Regions from separate parts of the Micromonospora sp. Llam0 genome, predicted to be linked through region 3. Evidence: riboswitches for the same ligand, from Rfam matches in the RefSeq annotation. Region 3 holds a riboswitch; each other region holds the start of a gene.

Region 1 (6,519 bases), 2.5 Mb from region 3:
GAATCGTAGGGAGTAGCTGCAGCAGGTCTTCCCAGAGCCGTACGACGTAGTAGTCGGCGTACGGCGGATCGTCATGGCCGTCGGCGTACCGTCTCGGCGGAGTAGCGCAGCAGCTGATGTCCGTTGAGGTCGAGCCAGTACCAGCCTTCGGTGAGTCCGAACCAGTGCAGCGTCTGTTTGTCCCGACCCCAGGGGTGCACCTGGTCCAGCGGGCGTAGCTGGAACTGGAAGCGGATTGCCGGTTGTGTCTGGCGTACCGGGCGGTGGTCAGCCACAAGGGTCGCCGCTGGTCCGCTCGCCGGCCGTTGGGCTGAAACGTTCGGCGAACGCCGCGCGGACCGGTGTTCCGGGCAGGTTGTCGCGGATGGCGAACACCACGTGATCGAAGTGAGCGACCGCGTCCAAGGCTTGGGCGAACGCGTCGGCCACGGTCGCGGGATCGTTGCGAAACACCCCGCACCCCCACGCACCGAGCACGATGCTGCGATGCCCGTGTGCTGCGGCGACTACGCGCAGCTGCCATCAGCCGGGTATGCACCCGCACCACCCGCTGCCCGGCGCGCAGCAGGTCACGTTCCGGCCGGCGGGTCATATGCCGGCAGTCCTCGACGGCGAAGGTCACCTGGGTCCATCGGGCGGACCACTCCAGTGCCTGGAGATGGCCCTCGTCCGTGGCGGCGATGGTCCGTTCACCTAGCTTGCGGCCAAGGTCGTCAACTGCGACCAGCGTAGGGTGCGTTTGTGGGCGTCGGTTCCGATCACGGTCATGCCGGCTCCTCACCGCAGACAGGGGGCAGGTCCACGAGCCGGACGAGGGGGCATGCCTCAATCGAGCGTTCGCAGGCTCCTATCAAGCCACTCCCCGCCCGGCGCGGTGTCCGACGGGGCCGCACATCAGGACAAGCCACCAGCCGCGCGGGCCGGGGCAACGAAGAAACGAGCGAACCCCGCCGGACATCGATCAGCCTGGCATTAACACGAAGAAAGCCGTGGCCCGTCTGAGGATGTCGACGTCCTCGCGGAGCCGGCGGTTCTCCCGCCGCAGCCGCGCCAACTCGTCGCGTTCCTCGCTGGTCAACCCGTCCGACCGGGTGCCGTTGTCGAGGTCTGCCTGCCTGACCCACTCGCGTACCGCGGTCTCGGTCAGGTCGAAGTCCCTCGCGACCTGCGCCATCGTCCGGTCACCCCGCCGGCACACCTCGACGATCTCCGCCTTGAACTCCGGCGTGAACGCTCTGCGCGGCCGGCGTGGTTTCTTGCCCATGCCTTCCATGATGAACATCCTCCCGAGGAGCACACAGCCCCTCTGACCTGGGATGTCCGTCAAACCGGGTCAGGCCCAAGACCGTATGGCCCCAGGTGGGCATCCCAGATTCGTCGACCGGGCATCGAAATTCTGCGGTGTCCCGTGCGGCGGACACTGGCGCGACGGTACGGCCCGTACGATGGCGGACGGTGTTGGTTCGTCCCGTCCGTAGGTTGGGTGGGGCGTCGTAAGAGGGAACCCGGTGTGAGACCGGGACTGCCCCGCAGCGGTGAGTGGGAACGACCGCCGTCAACGAAGCACTGGACCGTAAGGTCTGGGAAGCGACGGCCAGTAGGCGACCGACGTGTCACGCCCACGAGTCCGAAGACCTGCCAGCACTGCGCACGCCGCACGGTGTGCGCCGCCGGCGGCTCCTCGGGAGGGCCAGGGCGGAAGCTGGTACCTCGCCGTACCCTGCCTTCCTCCCCTCCCGTGTCCGCCGGGCACTTCGAGGGAAGGACCCATTGGTGACTACCGCATTCGGGCAGAGCACTGTGCTCGGCTATCCGCGCATCGGCGCCGACCGTGAGCTGAAGAAGGTCCTCGAGGCCTACTGGGCGGGCGGCATCGGCGCCGAGGAATTGGAGAGGACCGCCGCTGAGCTGCGGTCCGAGGTCTGGCGGACGTTGGCCGACGCCCGGCTCGACGCGATTCCGTCGAACACGTTCTCCTACTACGATCACGTGCTCGACACCGCTGTCGCCGTTGGTGCGATCCCTGGCCGGTTCGCCCGGCTTGGGCTCGGCGAGTTGGACACCTACTTCGCGATGGCGCGCGGGGCCGACGTCGAGCCGGCGTTGGAGCTGACGAAGTGGTTCGACACGAACTACCACTACCTGGTGCCGGAGATCGACCCGGGCCTCGTCTTCCGTCCGAGCCCGGCGAAGGCGTTGGGTGAGTACGCCGAAGCCCGTGAGCTGGGTATCACCACTCGACCGGTGTTCGTCGGGCCGGCCACGTTCCTGCTGCTGGCCAAGGGCGACGACCCGTTCTCCCGGCTGGACGAGCTGGTCGAGGTGTACGTCGATATCCTCGCCGCGCTGGCGGCTGCAGGGGTGGCCTGGGTGCAGTTGGACGAGCCGGCCTACGTCGCCGACCGCACCCCGGCCGAGATTGACGCCCTGCGCGGCGCCTACGCCCGCCTCGCGGAGGTCACTCAGCGGCCGAGGATCTTCGTAGCCACCTACTTCGGTGAACTCGGTGACGCCCTGCCCGCGTTGCTGGACACGGCGGTGGAGGCGATTGGCCTGGACCTGGTGGCCGGGCCGGCAAGTATGAATCGGCTCGCCGCAGCCGGGCCGCTACGCGGCCGGACGATCGTCGCCGGGCTGGTGGACGGCCGCAACATTTGGCGTACGGACCTGCAGGCCGCCGTCGCTGTCGGAGCGAACGTTGCCGGGCTGGCCGACCATGTCGCCGTCGCCACCTCCTGTTCGCTGCTGCACGTCCCGGTCGACCTCGCGGTCGAAGGCGGGCTCGACCCGGAGCTGTCCGCCCGGCTGGCGTTCGCCCGGCAGAAGGTCGATGAGGTGGTCCTGCTCGGCAGGGCGCTGCGCGACGGCATCGCGCAACTGCCCCCACCTCTGCCGGTCGCTTCGGTCGGGTGGCGGCGCGGCGACGTGCGTGCCCGGCTGGCAGCCCTCGGCCCCGCCGACCGCCTGCGTGGCGACTATCCGGATCGGGCGGCCGCGCAGCAGCAGCGGCTGGGGCTTCCGGAGTTGCCGACGACCACGATCGGGTCGTTCCCGCAGACCGACGAGTTGCGTCGGGCCCGCGCCGCGTACCGGGCTGGTCGGCTCGACCACGACGGCTATGTCGAGCGGATGCGCGCTGAGGTCGAACACGTCATCCGACTGCAGGAGAAGCTGGGCCTGGATGTGCTGGTGCACGGCGAACCGGAACGTAACGACATGGTGCAGTACTTCGGTGAACAGCTGGACGGTTTTGCGGCCACGGAGCATGGTTGGGTCCAGTCCTACGGCTCCCGTTGTGTCCGCCCGCCGATCATCCATGGCGACGTGGCCCGCAAGGCCCCGATGACGGTCGACTGGTCCACCTACGCCCAGTCCCTCACCAAGCGGCCGGTCAAGGGCATGCTGACCGGCCCGGTGACCATCCTGGCCTGGTCGTTCGTCCGTACCGACCAGCCGCTGGCCGACACCGCCGACCAGGTTGCGCTCGCCCTGCGCGACGAATGCCGGGATCTGGAGGCGGCCGGAATCCGGGTGATCCAGGTCGACGAACCAGCCCTGCGGGAGACCCTGCCGCTGCGTAGGGCCGGCCAGCAGGCGTACCTGGACTGGGCGGTCGGCGCGTTCCGGCTGGCGACGAGCGGCGTCGCCGATGATACTCAGATCCACACCCACCTGTGCTACTCGGAGTTCGGTGAGGTCATCGCCGCGATCGATGCGCTGGACGCCGATGTGACCAGCATCGAGGCGTCACGCTCGAAGATGGAGATCCTCGACGATCTGGCTGCGATCGGCTACCGGCGCGGTGTCGGCCCCGGGGTGTGGGACATACATTCGCCCCGGGTGCCCTCCCGCGACGAGGTGGTCGAGGCCCTCCGTAGGGCAGTTGCGGCCGTACCGGCCGGGCGGTTGTGGGTCAACCCGGACTGTGGTCTGAAGACCCGTGGTTACGCTGAGGTCGAGGCGTCGCTGCGGCATCTGGTCGTCGCCGCTGCGCAGCTGCGCGGGAACTGACGAGGCTGGCGCCTGGGCGGACACCACGTAGGTGTCCGCCCGGGCCGGACCCGGGGTAGGCCATGAACGGTGCGTGTCGCCTGGCCTACGGATTCGGCGGGCGCTGATCTACAAGACATGGAATCACGCTACGCCGGACTGCTCACGGTGCTCGCTTCTGGCGGTGTCCGTACAGGAGCGCGCCGTCCAGGACGGCGGACGGGTTGGCGCCAAGATTGAGCCGGTCGGGGGTGACGCCGGCACGCACGAGCAGGTCACCGAGTGCTGCGATCATGGCGCCGTTGTCGGTGCAGAGCCGTACCGAGGGCACGCGGAGCCGGACGCCGGCGGCTGCGCAACGGTGTTCGGCGAGGGCGCGGACGCGGCTGTTCGCGGCGACGCCACCGACGAGCAGAAGCGTGTCGACCTGGTGGTCCCGGCAGGCAGTCAGGGCCTTGCGGGTGAGGGTGTCAGCTACGGCCTCCTGGAAGGACGCGGCGATGTCAGCTACCGGCAGGGGGTGTTCGCGGTGTTTCTCGACCCAGCGGGCTACTGCGGTCTTGAGGCCGGAGAAGGAGAACTGGTAGGGCGGGTCGGCCGGTCCGGTCATGGGACGGGGGAAGGCGACCGTGTCGGGGTTGCCGTCGCGGGCGACCCGGTCGATGGCGGGACCCCCGGGGTAGGGCAGTCCGAGGAGGCGGGCGACCTTGTCGAACGCCTCTCCCGCGGCGTCGTCGACGGTGTCGCCGAGGTGGATGACCGGCTCGGTCGCGAGGTCGCCGACCAGTAGGAGGGAGGTGTGCCCGCCGGAGACGATCAACGCGACGCTGCGGGCGGGCAGGGGACCGTGTTCGAGGACGTCGACGGCGGCGTGGCCGGCGAGGTGGTGGACGCCGTAGAGCGGTACGCCGAGACTGAGCGCGTAGGCCTTGCCAGCGGCGAGGCCGACCTGCACTGCGGTGGCGAGGCCGGGGCCAGCGGTGGCGGCGACGGCGTCGATTTCGCCGATGTTGATGCCGGCGTGGTCGAGGGCGTGGCGGACCATCGGGGTGATGGCGTGCAGGTGGGCGCGGGCGGCGACCTCGGGGACGATCCCCCCGAAGCGGGCGTGTTCGTCCATACTGGTGGCGAGGGCGTCGCCGAGGAGGACCCCGTCGGCGACTATGCCGACGCCGGTCTCGTCGCAGGAGGTCTCGATGCCGAGGACGATGGGCATCGGTCAGCGGTCCGGGGTCGCGTTGACGCCTGCGCCTACGCCGGGATGCTCGGCGCTGGCGGTGATGATCCTCCTGCGAAGTTTGGCCGGGAGCCGGTCGACGTAGACGAGGCCATCGAGATGGTCGACCTCGTGCTGGAAGCACCGGGCCAGGGTGCCGGTGCCGTCGAGCCGGATCTCCGTTCCGCGTACGTCGAACCCGGTGACGGTGGCGGTGGCACAGCGGACCAGGTCGGCGTGCTGGCCGGGTACGGACAGGCATCCTTCGACGTCGGTGATCAACTCCCGCTGTTCCGGTAGGTGCAGGACCGGGTTGACGATCGCGGCGACAGTGTGGTCGCCGGTGGCGTCAGGGCAGTCGACGACGAAGATCCGGGCGTCGACGCCGATCTGGTTGGCGGCCAGCCCCACGCCGTGTGCGGCGTACATGCTGGCGAACATGTCGGCCACGAGCCCGGTGAGGGCGTCGTCGAAAACCGTCACCTCGGCACAACGGCGGTGCAGGACGGGGGATCCGTATCTGGTGATGGGGTGTGGGGTGCCGGTCGATGTCTGCACAACTGCAAATTATAGGCAACCGCAAAGTATTGGCAGGAAGCTCCCGTGGGTCTGTGGTCATGGCCTCGGTCGGCGGTGGATCGGCGGCCGGTGCATCACCGTAGGTGACGACGCCGTTGTGCGTTGCACCCGGATCTGCCGCCACCCCGGCGGTCTGGGCGCGAGCCGCAGTAGCGGGTACTGGGCACCCCGTATCCGCCTCCCCTGTCACGCATATGATGCAGTTGCAAAGTATATGCAACAAGGGGGTGTTGGTGCGCACGGCGGAGATCAAGCAGCGGTTCCTGGCCCACTTCGCGGCGAACGGGCACACGGTGGTCCCGTCGGCTCCGCTGCCGGCGATCTCGGATCCCAACCTCCTGTTCATCAACGCCGGGATGGTGCAGTTCGTCCCGTTCTTCCTCGGTCAGCGGCCTGCGCCCTACCCGACCGCAGCCTCAGTGCAGAAGTGCGTTCGGACGCCGGACATCGACGAGGTCGGCAAGACCAGCCGGCACGGCACGTTCTTCCAGATGAACGGCAACTTCTCGTTCGGCGACTACTTCAAGGCCGGTGCGGTCCGCCTCGCCTGGGAGCTGTCGACTAAGCCGGTCGAGGAGGGCGGCCTCGGCCTGGACCCGGAGCGAATCTGGGTGACCGTCTACCTGGACGACGACGAGGCGTACGACCTGTGGCTCACCACCGGAGTCCCGGTCGAGCGGATCGTGCGCCGAGGCAAGGCCGACAATTTCTGGTCGATGGGCATTCCCGGCCCG
Region 2 (6,519 bases), 2.6 Mb from region 3:
GTAGAGCCGGAAACCGAGGGCCCACGGCGCGTCCGTGCGGCGGGCGGCGACCACGTAACCGGCCACTCCGATGATCAGCGCGAGCAGCAGCGGATTTGTGGTACGGGTGGCGGCGGTGGCCAGCCCGAGCGCCCAGAGCCACCAGGCGCCCGGGTGCACCGCCCGGGGCACCCGGGCGCGTGACGTCGGCATCTATCCGTTCCGGCGACGGCGGCGCGCGGTGACCACCGCGGCGACGGTGACCACGAGCAGCAGGCCGGCACCGAGCACTGTCATGACCGGCACCCCGGTGCGCTGGGCGGACGTCCGGTTGACGTCCCCGGTCCACGCCTCGGCCCGGGCAGCAGAGTCTCCACTGTCCACCGGCGCGGAAACCTCACCCGCAGGGCTGGTCGACGGTGCGGTCGAAACGTCAGGGGTGCCTGCGGTGGTCGGGTCCGGAGACGACGGAACTGACGTCGGTGCGTCTGCGGGCGAGGTGGCCGGTGGTTGACGGGTGGGTGCCCCGCCTGGCGGTGCTGGACCTGTAGGCGGTTGCGGGTCGGTCGGGGGTGTTGCCCTGGGCAGCTGCGGCGTCGCCGGCGGTGGGGTGGGCGGTGGCGGCGGCGGTGGCGCGGGACGTACCGGGGCGATGCGGGGCGGCGGGCTGGTCGACGCGGTCCGGTTCTTGGCGAACGACCAGCCCTCGAAACTGCCCAGCGGAGGCTTGCGCGCCAGCACGCCACGCTGGCTATATGTCCAGGGCCCGCCGTCGGAGGCGTGCCAGTAGGACCAGTACGCGCTCGCCGGGGGCGTGTCGATGCATGGTTCCTCGGCGGCGGTCGGTCTGCCTTCGATCCGGCAGATGAATGATTCGCCCCAGCGGGTGGTGCCGGTGATCGAAATGCCGGCGTTCTTCAGCGCCGCGTGGCCGGTGGCCTGGTCGCCGACGGCGCACCGGATGATCGTCGGCCCACCCAGTTCCTGAAAGTCGACGATGACGGTGACTCCGTTGCCGTCCGGGCAGTAGCCGGCCCGGCCGGCTGCTATGGCCGGGTCGACCGGCGCCAAGGCGGCACCGGCGGCGACAACCACGGCGGTGAGCAGTTGCGCCGCACGGATCGACCAGGCTGGGTGGCTCGCCGCGCTGTCCACTCCGGCTCCTGTGCCGGTCGTCATTGCGGTGTTTCCCGTCGTCGGCGGGCCACCAGGAGCAGGCCCACCCCGGCGATGATCGTCGCGCCGCCGAGTAGACCGTAGGCGGCGACCGGGGCACCGGTGGTGGGCAGGCGTCCACTCGGTGGTGGCGTCGTGGCCGGTGTGACGGACGGGATCGGGCTCGGGATCGGGGTCGGGCTGGAGGTGGCCGTCGAGGTGGGCGTCGGCGACGGTGTGCCCGGGCTGCTGGTGGGTGTCGGGGTGGGACTCGGCGTGGCGCTCGGGGTGGGCGTCGCGGCGGGGCTCGGTGTCGGCGTCAAGGTCGGGGTGGGTGCCGGGTCGCCGATCCCGATCCGACCCAGCGGCACCTGTGCCAAGCCGAGGACCGCCTGGGCGGTGGCCCGGCGCCACTGGTCCAGTTCGAACTCGCCGATTCCGTCGGTGACGGCTGTGGCGAGCGCGTCCGGGGTGTATGCGATCGCGCCGACGTGTGCCGAGGCCGCGCCGGCGTTGGCGGTGGTGATCTGTTGCGCGGCGACGAACCCGGCGGCCTGTCCGGCGGCGGTGTGCTCGCCAGCGGCGGCCAGTGCCTGCCCAGCCAGACCGGTGCTGTTGGTGTTGGGGTAGTCGGTGAAACCGGAGCCGTTGAAGGAGCCGTCAGCCGCCTGCGCTGACAGCAGCCACGACGTGGCGGCCGCCGCCGGCTCGGCGGTGCCGCTCGCTCCGGCGTCGGCGGCTGCCAGCAGAGCCTGCACCGCCATCGCCGTGGCGTCCACCTCCATGCTCTGCTCCGTGACCGGATCCGCCGAGCATGAGGTGCCGGCCGCGTTGGGATAGAGGCGGAAGCCGCCACCTGGGCACTGCTGCTTGACGAGAAAGTCGACCGCGGTCTGCGGTACGCCGCCGGAGCGGGCCAGCCCGATGACGGCCAGCGACTGACCGAACAGGTTCGACCCGGCGGTGGTGTCGAGGTTACGGTCGTAGAGCCAGCCCGCCTTGGTGCCCTGGTCGGCACCGTAGATCAGGTCCAGTGTGCGCTGACGCCAGTCGTGGCCGCCGAAATCGGTCGGGTCGACACCGGCTGCGACGGCGGCCAGGAGCACCTTCGCCGTCGATCCGCCGGTGACAAAATCGCCCATATCGGTACGGATGACGGCGTAGCCGTCGGCGTTGGCCGTGAGCGCCTCGACGATGGCGGCAACGGCGGCCTGTTCGGCACCGGTGGCCCGCAGCGCGAAGAGCGCGTCGATCGTCAGTCCCCAGTCACTGCCGACGAAGCCCGGCAGGCCGCCGTCGACCAGCTGACCGGAAATCCAGTGCGAGCCGGCCTGCGCCGCCGCGGGGGTGGCGGCCAACCGCAGCGCAGGAGACCCGGCGGGACGGTTGAGAACGACCCCGGCACTGGCGGCGACCACCGTGAGGGCGGCAAGCGCCGGCAGAATCCGGCTGATGAAGCCACGAACCATGGTGGAGACCTTTCGGAGCGGTGACCGAAACCGCATCCGCCGGTCGCACGCGACCATGGCCGATCCGGGCTCGATCCGTAGACCACGACGTGTTGAGCCGCTCACTCCACAGTCGGGCAATCCGGCTCGCGTACCGGTGCTGACGGGCACACCAGCGCGCATACGGCTGCGGGTCAGCGCCGGCCTCGCACCGGCTTCCCCCGCCTGGGAGCACATTCAGTTGTGACGAGCTGCTACCGAGTATGTCAGATCAGCAACCGCGGGCGTCCTCACCGGACGTCACGGATGGCGGCCGATCGGGTCGAATAGCGGATCTGCTCAGCGGTTGACAACCACTGTGCCGAGTATGGCCGCCGCAGCCACCGGCCTGATCAAGGCCGAAGCGTTGACGGCCGAGAGGAGTCGTGCCCACACTATCCGCAGCAGTTCTGTACCTGTGCGTCGATGGGGGAAGTCCGGTCGGAAGCCGGCGCTGGCCCGCAACGGTAGGCGGCGAACACGACGCCGCGAGCCCGAATACCCGTCGACGTACTGCTGCTGAGGATTTCCACCCGTCGTGGCCCACGGGTCGGAGCCACCCGGGTCGCCTGGGTCGCCTCGACGTATGGGCCGGAAAGGCGCCGCCCGATGGCCACCCACCGCCGTCACCGTCTCCGACTCGTCACCACCGGTGTACTCGCCGCTCTCGCGTTGACCGTGACCGCGGCCGCGCCGGCCGCAGCCACTCCACCGCAGACCCACAACCGCGTCGACGCCGCCGCTGGCTGGCTCGCCCGGCAGATGGTCGACGGAGAACGCTTCGAAGTCGTCTTCGGTGGCGTCGCCTACCCCGATCAGGGCCTCACCATCGACGCGATCTTCACTTTCGCCGCAGCCAAGGAAGCCGACAGCTACGCGACCAACGCGATCACCTGGCTCGCCGAACCAGCGGTGATCACCGGCTACATCGGCGACGGCACCGAGGCGTACGCCGGCGCCACCGCCAAGCTCGCGCTCGGCGTGCAGGTCCGTGGCCTCGACCCCACCTCGTTCGGTGGTGTCGATCTGCTGACCCGGCTCACCGGGCTGATGGCACCCTCCGGCCGGTTTTCCGACCAGTCCGTGTTCGGCGACTACAGCAACATGTTCAGCCAGTCGTTCGCCGTCATTGCCCTGGACCGGGCCGGCGGCGCACCAGCGCAGGCCATATCGTTCCTGGCCGCCAGCCAGTGTCCGGACGCCGGGTTCCCGCTCCAGTTGGCCCAGGCCACCTGCACCAGCGACGTCGACGCCACCGCGATGGCGATCCAGGCACTGATCGCGGCCGGCGAATGGCACAAGGCCCAGACGGCCGCGCAGTGGCTGATCTCCGTGCAGTCCACCGACGGCTCGTTCACCGCCGGCGGGGTCGCCAACGCCAACAGCACCGGCCTGGCCGCCCAGGCGCTGGTGGCGACCGGCCGGGTGCTGGCCTGGTGGCAGGCCCGTCAGTTCCTGCTGAGCCTGCAGGTCGGCTGCACCGGTGCCATTGCTGACCGGGGCGCGATTGCCTACACCACCACCGGATTCGACCCCGCCACCGCACCCCGCGCCACCGCGCAGGCCGTACCCGGCCTGGCCGCGGCCAGCCTGGTCACCCTGTCTGCCAACGGCTCCCGACCGGACGCGCCGACGCTGGCCTGCGCCCAGCCGTTCAGTCCCGCGTAGCTAGCCCACGGAGGAATGATGACAACACTGATCCGCCGTCGTGTGGCGGCACTCGCCGCGATCGTCGTGCTGGCAGCAGGACTGGTCGCGGTCGACCCACTGACCCGCCCGGCGCATGCTGCCGCCTGCACACCCGGCACCGGCGTCACCGTCGTCGTCGACTTCACCGCCTTCGGCCTCGGCGTGCAGACCAACTGCTACCTCGGCGACCCGCCCACCGGCCTCGCCGCCCTGCAGGGCACCGGCTTCACCCCCACCGGCACCCTGCGTTGGGGACTCGCCTTCATCTGCCGCATCGACGGCCTGCCTACGCCTGCGGCCGAACCCTGCGTCAACACACCACCAACCAGCGCCTACTGGTCATACTGGCATGCCACCCCGGGCGGCACCTGGACCTACAGCACCCTCGGCGCCAGCAGCTACAACCCGGCGATCGGCACGGTCGAGGGCTGGCGGTTCGGCTCCGGCCAGGCGCCCTCGATCACCCCACCCTGATCGCTCGGCGCGGCGACGACATGAATCGGCCCCTGAAGCTGTCGTTGATCGCCGCGCCGATCGGATGACGTGCGCCCGGCGTCGCGCTGTCGGCGCCTGGCACCGTGGTCGACTTCACGGCCGCAGCGGGCCACGCTCGACCGGCGGGCTTGTGGGAGGTGCTGGTGGTCCCCTCGACCGCCGTTCGGTGGCTGCTCACAGCCGCTCATCGTCGTTGGGACGTACTGTCTGTGGCGGTGCCTGGCCCACGTCGGTGGGTCGGGACACGGCGGCCGGTGGCGGATGTGGGTCGGCGACGCCGCCCATCTGGCGATGAGCGTGAGCATGATCGTCATGCTGTGGGGTCTAGACGCCGGTGACCTGTGGGGTCTGCAGGCAGCCGGGTTCGTCCTCGCCACACTGTGGTTCATACTCATGGCGTTACACAGTCATGAGGAGCCGGCCCGGGTGCGTTTCGGGCAGGTCAACCAGGGGGTCGCCATGGCGGCGATGGCCTGGATGTTCCTCGGCGTACATGTCTCACCTGGCCACGGCACCCACGGGACGGCGGCGCATGCGCACCACACCACGAGTGGAACCTCGACGGTAGTCACGATCCTCTTCGCCAGTTGTCTCGGGGTGTCGACCCTGTGGTGGATCTGGGTCAGCCGTCGTCCGGCCCCGCTTGGTGGCGGGCGACAGTCGACCCGATCCCCGAGCGTTGCCCCGGTCACCACCTGGCTTCTCGGCGATGCGGGGGAGGCGGCGTTCCATGCGCTGATGTCGGCCGCCATGAGTGCCGCGTTGCTCGCGGCGCTATGAGCGCACGGCACCGCCGATCGGCTGCCACCGGAACAGCCGCAGGCTGTTGCCGACGACGAGCAGACTCGAGCAGGCCATCGCCGCAGCGGCGGCCATCGGGCTTGATCACCCGCAGCGTCGCCCGGGACAGGCCGATCGCGTCGACCACGCCAAGCAGGTCGACATCGCCACGACGAATCCGCAGCAGCGTGATGTCGCTGGCCTCGATCGCCACATCCGTGCCGGACGCTACCGCCACCCCGAGGTCGGCCTCGGCCAGCGCCGCCGCGTCGTTGACACCGTCACCGACCATGGCGACGGTCCGGCCACTGGCCCGCAGTGCCTGAATGACCTGTTGTTTCTCTTCCGGCAGGACCTCGGCGATCACCTCGGGCCCCCCGAGGCGGTCGGCGACCGGCTTGGCCGCCTCAGCGGTGTCTCCGGTCAGCAGCACCGGGCGCAGCCCCAGCGCCCGCAGCCGGTCCAGAGCGGCTACGGCGGTCGGGCGAAGCCCGTCCGCGACGGTGATCATCCCCCGGTGGTGACGGTCCCACGCCACATGCACCACGGTGTGCCCGCCGGTCGGGACGGTGGCGACGTCCGGCACGCCGGCCTCGGCCAGCGTGGCGGCCCGGCCGACCAGCACCTGTGTACCGTCCACCACAGCGCGTGCGCCGAGGCCCGGCAGCGTGGCGAACTCGTCGGCGTCCGGCAGGTCCGGCTCGTCCTCGGCGGCGGCCTGCACGATCGCGTGGGCGATCGGATGCTCGGCGTACTGTTCGACGGCGGCCGCCCGGCGCAGCAGGTCCCGGCGGTCTACACCAGGCACCGGCAGCACGTCTACGACCCGCATCCGACCGGTGGTCAGCGTTCCGTCTTGTCGAGCACGACGGTGTCGATCCGACGGGCCGATTCGAGCGCGGCGGCGCCCCGGATCAGTACCCGATCTGCGCGC
Region 3 (6,519 bases):
TAGCACACGATGATCGTCAGCGTGCAAGGATCATTCACGACCTCCCGGTTGACGAACCAGTCCAGGTCGTAGTCGTTGACGACTTGGACGTGCACCGGAATGCCTTCGGACAAGAAGAAGCCCTTCACGATGTCCGACACGACAGAGGAGCAGCCCATCCCGTAGAACACGATCCGCTTGAACTGCCCGGACCCGATGCGCTCTTGCAGGTCCGGGTCAAGACCGCTGAGGTCGTACTCATGTCCCCAGAGGAGACTCTCGAAGAGGGGGGTTCCCAGCATTGGCTCAAGTCGTTCCAAACGCGGTTGCACCTAACAGCTCCTTGTGTTGGCTATTTCCGTGGAGAAGTGCTGGAGTCGCGACAGCGGCTCGAGCCGTCCAGGCCGGTGGTCCGACCGACGGGATCGCTGTCAGCAACGCGACGCCGGTGGCGATTGTGATCGCGTCGCCCGGCTCAGTCGTTCCCGCGTTGACCCGTGCCACTCCCAGCGCGCCGATTCATCGGTCTGTCGGTGGTCCGATCGGGCGCTATGTGCACCCCGATGCCACACGGTTGGCGGGTGCCGCGTGGTCCACCGACGGTGCCGAGCATAAGGAACTGGGCAGCCAAGAATTGCGACTGGGTTTGATTGGATCGCCATAGGCAGGGCTGGAGATTTGCCAGGTCATCAATGGATCAAGTAGTGCGGTGAGATGATCAAGAGTGACCGGCCCTGACCGGCTATCTTAGGTCTGGCGCAGGACGGCTGCGACTGACTAGCGGTCTTTCCGGTGCTGGACTGGCGTAATCGGCGACAGCGAGAAATGGCCAGTCCGATTTAAGATCATCGCGGTCCCCCTGATGGATGATTTAGATAAAAAGCTACCGGTCGCCAGTTGGTCAGTCAAGGGGTAGCCGTCAATGTCTCTTGTTGATCTACCGGGGGAGTTTCATCCTCACCTGATCGTTTCGGTCTGGGCATCTCGCGCCTCCAGGGCGAGCGTTGGGTGATGGTCATCGCGTTGCGAGATAACTGCTGGTCATGGTGGTCCTGTCGGCTACGGTGAGGTCCGGGTGGGCTTCCGTGTGGACAGTCGGACTCGGACGAGTCGGCGGAGCCGAACAGGACCCGGTGGCCCCGCCGAGCGAGCCGGTGGCGGCGATCGCTGGCGGCCTGTTGGTCTCCTGCCAGGCCCCCCGAGGGGCATCCGCTGCGGGTACCGTCGGTCATCGCCCGGCTCGCCGAGTGCGCCGCCCTTGGCGGTGCCGCCGCCGTACGGGTCAACCACCCCGACGACGTACGGGCGGTGAAGTCCGCCGTGGACCTTCCGGTGATCGCGCTGCACAGGGAGCGGGCCGCCGACCGCGACCTGATCACCCCACGCTGGGAGCTGGTCGAGGCGCTCACCGCCGTCGGGGTCCGGACCGTCGCCGAGGGCCGGTTCGCCACCCCCGACCAGGTGCGTGCCGCGTTCGCCGCAGGCGCGCACGCGGCGGTCGTCGGAACCGCGATCACCGACCCGGCCGCGTTGACCCGGTGCCTCGCCGCGGCCGTTCCACGCCTGACCGGCCCGGCCGCTCCACGCCTGACCGGCCCGGCCGCTCCACGCCTGACCGGCCCGGCCGCTCCACGCCCGACCGGCCCGACCGGTGCCGCCAGCGCCGGCAGTTCGGCGAGCCTGGCTGGGCAGCACTGATGGAGGCAACCATGGCCGGCACCGGCGACCCGGTCACCATCGGTGTCGACATCGGAGGTACGAAGATCGCCGCCGCGCTCGTCGTCGCCGCCGGCACCGGTACCGGCGGCGCCATCGTGGTCGGCGGCGACGTGGTGGTGGGCCGGCACGGCTTCGCCGGCAGCGTCGGGCACCTGCCGGCCGCCCGGCGCCTCGGCCGCCGCTGTGGTTGCGGCGCGGTCGACCACGTCGAGGCGTACGCGGCCGGCCCGGCGATCGCCGCCGAGTACGCGGCCCGGACCGGTCGCGGTGCGGCACCGCCCCTGGAGGAGGTCGCGGCGGCGGCCGCCAACGGCGATCCGGTCGCGCTGGAGGTGACCGACCTGGCGGCCCGGGTGCTGGGCACCGGGCTGGCCACCGCCGCCAACCTGCTCGATCCCGAGGTGGTCGTCCTCGGCGGTGGTGTGGTCGGGCTCGGCGACCGGTTCGTCGCGGGCGTACGCGCCGCGCTGCACGCGGCGGCGCTGCCCGGGATCGACCGGCTGCCGGTGCGTACCGCCCGGCTCGGCAACGCCGCCGTGCTGGCCGGCGCCGCGCTGCTTGCCGGCCAGCTCAGCGCTGGCCGGTTCAGCGCTGGCCGAGGTCGATGACGGTCTCGGCACCCGCCGCCGCGCCGCCACCTTGTCTGCCGGTCGCCGGGTCGCCACCTCGTCCGCCCGTACCGCCGCCGCTGGCAGCGGCGGGCCGGGCCGATTGTCGGTCCGGATAGAGCCACAACGATCCGATTGCCAGGGCCACCAGCAGGTGTACGGCGGACTCGCCGCCCCCTTTGTGGATCCAGCCCCGCCAGCCCGGCATGACGCCCAGCAGCAGTTCGCGCCCCGCGTCGATGTCCGCCGGTGCGATGACGAACGAAAGGGCAATCAGCGCCACGGTCGACGCGCCGAAGCCGACGACCAGGCCCACCCGGCACAGTCGGGGCCGTCGCCGGGGCCCGGCGGTCAGCGCCCATGCGGCCAGGCTGCTCACCGCCGCGATTCCGAGCATCGCCAGGTACGGGGTGCGTGGCGAGGTGACACCGGCGAGGGTGTTGTTCAGGTCGAAGACCGCACCGGCCCGCAGCCCGGTCGCCTGGATGCTGAGCGCCCCGACGACGCCGACGAGCAGGGTACCGAGCACCGCCCCGTACAGACCCCATAGCACGCTTCTCACCCGACGGACCCTCCTCCCCGGACCCGGTGCGACCCGACGCCGCGACACGCCGAACACAGTATCTGGTGTTGTGTCTTCTGGCTCGCTCCCATATATGGTGTATCCCGCAGCTGGTTCGGCCACCCCTCGGCGGTGGTCGAGGCAAGAGGGAACCCGGTGGGAGTCCGGGACTGCCCCGCAGCGGTGAGTGGGAACGACCGCCGTCACCGAGCACTGGACCCGTGGCGGGTCCGGGAAGCGACGGCCAGTAGGCACCGGCACGACGCCCACGAGTCCGAAGACCTGCCAGCGTGCCGCACGCGTCGCGTGCGGTGGTCGAAGGCCGCGCGGGACGGCCGACGCCGACGACCGGTCCACGCCGGCGGAGCAGACCGCCAGGTGAGTGACCGGTGGCGTCCTCCCCGCGTGTCCGTCGACCGGTGGACAGGCACGACAAGGGGAACCGATGCAGGTACGCAAGCGCAACGGCGACACCGAACCGGTGGACGTCAACAAGATCGTCAAGGCGGTCGAACACTGGGTCGCCGACCTGGACGAGGTCGACCCGCTGCGGGTGGCGACCCGGACGATCAGCGGACTGTACGACGGGGCGACAACCGCCGAGCTGGACAAACTGTCGATCCAGACGGCGGCGGAGCTGATCGGCGAGGAACCGCAGTACTCGAAACTGGCGGCCCGGCTGCTCGCCGCCTACGTGGACAAGGAGGTCCGCGGCCAGCAGGTGGCCAGCTTCAGCCAGTCGATCCGATACGCCCACGGCCTCGGGCTGATCGGCGACGACACCGCCGCCTTCGTCGCCCGCAACGCCCGCAAACTCGACGACGCCGTCGACGTCGACGGCGACCTGCGCTTCGAGTACTTCGGGCTGCGAACGGTGGCCGACCGCTACCTGCTGCGGCATCCGCAGACCCGGCTGGTGGTGGAGACGCCTCAGTACTGGCTGCTGCGGGTGGCGTGCGGGCTGTCCCAGACGCCGGCCGAGGCGATCGACTTCTACCGGCTGATCTCCAGCCTGGCCTATCTGCCCAGCTCACCGACGTTGTTCAACTCAGGCACCCGGCACACCCAGATGTCGTCGTGCTTCCTGGTCGACTCGCCGCGCGACGAGCTCGACTCGATCTACGAGCGTTACCACCAGGTGGCGAAGCTGTCGAAGTTCTCCGGCGGGATCGGCATCTCCTGGTCGCGGATCCGTGGCCGGGGCGCGCTGATCCGGGGCACCAACGGCAGGTCGAACGGCATCGTGCCGTTCCTCAAGACCCTCGACGCCGGGGTCGCGGCGGTCAACCAGGGCGGCCGCCGCAAGGGCGCCGCCTGCGTCTACCTGGAGCCGTGGCACCCGGACGTCGAGGAGTTCCTGGAGCTGCGGGACAACACCGGTGAGGACGCCCGGCGCACCCACAACCTGAACCTGGCCAACTGGATCCCGGACGAGTTCATGCGCCGGGTCGAGGCGGACGCCGACTGGTCGCTGATCGACCCGTCCGACGCGCCGGAGCTGCCCGACCTGTACGGCGAGGCGTTCGACGAGGCGTACCGGGCGGCGGAGAAGAAGGCGGTCCGGACGGTCAAGGCCCGCGACCTGTACGGGCGGATGATGCGCACCCTGGCGCAGACCGGCAACGGGTGGATGACGTTCAAGGACGCCGCGAACCGGCTGTCCAACCAGACCGGCGAGCCGGGCAACACGATCCACCTGTCCAATCTGTGCACCGAGATCCTCGAGGTCAACAGCGACACCGAGACCGCCGTGTGCAACCTCGGGTCGATCAACCTCGGCGCGCACGTCACCGCCGACGGCGTCGACTGGGACAAGCTGCGCGCCACGGTCCGTACCGCCGTGGTGTTCCTCGACCGGGTAATCGACATCAACTACTACCCGGCGGCGCAGGCGGCGGCGTCGAACCCGCGCTGGCGTCCGGTCGGGCTGGGGCTGATGGGCCTGCAGGACGCGTTCTTCACGCTGCGGCTGCCGTTCGACTCGGTACCGGCCCGGGAGTTGTCCACCCGCGTACAGGAGGAAATCTTCCTGACCGCGCTGGAAACCTCCGCCGGGCTCGCCGAACGGTTCGGCCCGCATCCGGCGTACGCCGAGACCCGGGCCGCCCGGGGCGAGCTGCACCAGGACCTGTGCGGCGCCGAGCCGGGCCAGCCCGAGCGGTGGGCCCGACTCCGGTCGACGATCGCCGCACACGGCCTGCGGAACTCGCTGCTGGTCGCGATCGCGCCGACCGCCACGATCGCGTCGATCGCCGGCTGCTACGAATGCATCGAGCCGCAGGTGTCCAACCTGTTCAAGCGCGAAACCATGTCCGGGGAGTTCCTGCAGATCAACACGTACCTGGTCGGCGAGCTGAAGGCGCGCGGGCTGTGGACGGCACCGGTCCGGGAGCAGATCAAGCGGGCCGAGGGGTCGGTGCAGGGCCTCACGGACCTGCCCGCCGACGTGCGGGAGCTGTTCCGTACCGCGTGGGAGCTGCCGCAGCGGGCGCTGATCGACCTGGCCGCCGCCCGCGCCCCGTACGTCGACCAGTCGCAGTCGTTGAACCTGTTCCTCAGTGCGCCGACCATCGGCAAGCTGTCCTCGATGTACCTGTACGCCTGGAAGTCCGGGCTGAAGACCACCTACTACCTGCGGTCGCGTCCGGCGACCCGGATCCAGCAGGCCACCGTCGGCATCGCGCCGACCGCCGGGCCGGTCGCCGGGCCGGTCGTCGGGCCGGTCGTCGGGCCGGTCGTCGGGCCGGTCGTCGCGGCCGGCGCCGACGAGGCGTCGGCCTGTTACCTGGAAAACCCCGAAACCTGTGAGGCCTGCCAGTGACCGTCTCCGAAACCAGCACCGTCTCCGCGACCACTAGCGCCGCCACCAGTAACGCTGCTGGCGCGGGCCGACGGCAGTTGCTGCTCGACCCCGGCATGGACCTGACCCTGCGGCCGATGCGCTACCCACAGTTCTTCGACCGGTTCCGGGACGCGATCAAGAACACCTGGACGGTGGAGGAGGTCGACCTGCACTCCGACCTGCCGGACCTGGCCAAGCTGTCGCCGGCCGAGCAGCACCTGGTGTCCCGGCTGGTCGCGTTCTTCGCCACCGGCGACACCATCGTCGCGAACAACCTGGTGCTCAACCTCTACCAGCACGTCAACTCTCCGGAAGGCCGGCTCTACCTGTCCCGGCAGCTGTTCGAGGAGGCGGTGCACGTCCAGTTCTACCTGAACCTGCTGGACACCTACGTGCCGGACGAGCGGGAGCGGTTCGCGGCGTTCGCGGCGGTGGAGAACATCCCGTCGATTGCCCGTAAGGCCGAGTTCTGCTTCAGGTGGATCGATTCCATCTTCGAGCTGCGGGAGCTGCGTACCCGCGCCGACCGGCGGGCCTTCCTGCTCAACCTGATCTGCTTCGCCGCCTGCATCGAAGGGTTGTTCTTCTACGGCGCCTTCGCGTACGTGTACTTCCTGCGGTCCCGGGGGCTGCTGCACGGTCTCGCCTCGGGCACCAACTGGGTGTTCCGCGACGAGTCGATGCACATGGCGTTCGCCTTCGACGTGGTGGACACGGTCCGCGCCGAGGAACCGGACCTGTTCGACTCCGAAATGGAGCAGCAGGTCAGGCAGATGCTGGCCGAGGCGGTGGAGTGCGAGGTGCAGTTC

The links. A riboswitch is a leader RNA that binds a small molecule or an ion and turns the genes downstream of it on or off. The one in region 3 is predicted to bind cobalamin.
Region 1: linked by a shared signal. The riboswitch ahead of metE (5-methyltetrahydropteroyltriglutamate--homocysteine S-methyltransferase) and the one ahead of EDC02_RS22580 (ribonucleoside-diphosphate reductase subunit alpha) in region 3 are both predicted to bind cobalamin.
Region 2: linked by a shared signal. The riboswitch ahead of EDC02_RS11730 (LPXTG cell wall anchor domain-containing protein) and the one ahead of EDC02_RS22580 (ribonucleoside-diphosphate reductase subunit alpha) in region 3 are both predicted to bind cobalamin.

The regions. Positions count from the first base shown of each region.
Region 1 is NZ_RJJY01000001.1:2,637,408-2,643,926, reverse strand. Features, by position in the region: gene EDC02_RS40205 (DUF5984 family protein) at 1-22, opposite strand, end outside; gene EDC02_RS42345 (DUF5984 family protein) at 72-275, opposite strand; gene EDC02_RS11785 (hypothetical protein) at 268-453, opposite strand; gene EDC02_RS11775 (transposase) at 962-1,264, opposite strand; cobalamin riboswitch at 1,443-1,658, shown strand; gene metE (5-methyltetrahydropteroyltriglutamate--homocysteine S-methyltransferase) at 1,774-4,011, shown strand; gene tsaD (tRNA (adenosine(37)-N6)-threonylcarbamoyltransferase complex transferase subunit TsaD) at 4,154-5,206, opposite strand; gene def (peptide deformylase) at 5,210-5,764, opposite strand; gene alaS (alanine--tRNA ligase) at 6,019-6,519, shown strand, end outside.
Region 2 is NZ_RJJY01000001.1:2,625,275-2,631,793, reverse strand. Features, by position in the region: gene EDC02_RS11740 (energy-coupling factor transporter transmembrane component T) at 1-192, opposite strand, end outside; gene EDC02_RS11735 (hypothetical protein) at 193-1,158, opposite strand; gene EDC02_RS11730 (LPXTG cell wall anchor domain-containing protein) at 1,155-2,603, opposite strand; cobalamin riboswitch at 2,697-2,852, opposite strand; cobalamin riboswitch at 3,029-3,146, shown strand; gene EDC02_RS11725 (prenyltransferase/squalene oxidase repeat-containing protein) at 3,231-4,289, shown strand; gene EDC02_RS11720 (hypothetical protein) at 4,308-4,784, shown strand; gene EDC02_RS11715 (DUF5134 domain-containing protein) at 5,067-5,585, shown strand; partial or broken gene EDC02_RS11710 (heavy metal translocating P-type ATPase) at 5,580-6,519, opposite strand, start outside.
Region 3 is NZ_RJJY01000001.1:5,186,197-5,192,715, reverse strand. Features, by position in the region: gene EDC02_RS22600 (SIS domain-containing protein) at 1-299, opposite strand, end outside; gene EDC02_RS41800 (hypothetical protein) at 1,288-1,677, shown strand; gene EDC02_RS22590 (ROK family protein) at 1,689-2,306, shown strand; gene EDC02_RS22585 (hypothetical protein) at 2,284-2,868, opposite strand; cobalamin riboswitch at 2,963-3,173, shown strand; gene EDC02_RS22580 (ribonucleoside-diphosphate reductase subunit alpha) at 3,314-5,689, shown strand; gene EDC02_RS22575 (ribonucleotide-diphosphate reductase subunit beta) at 5,785-6,519, shown strand, end outside.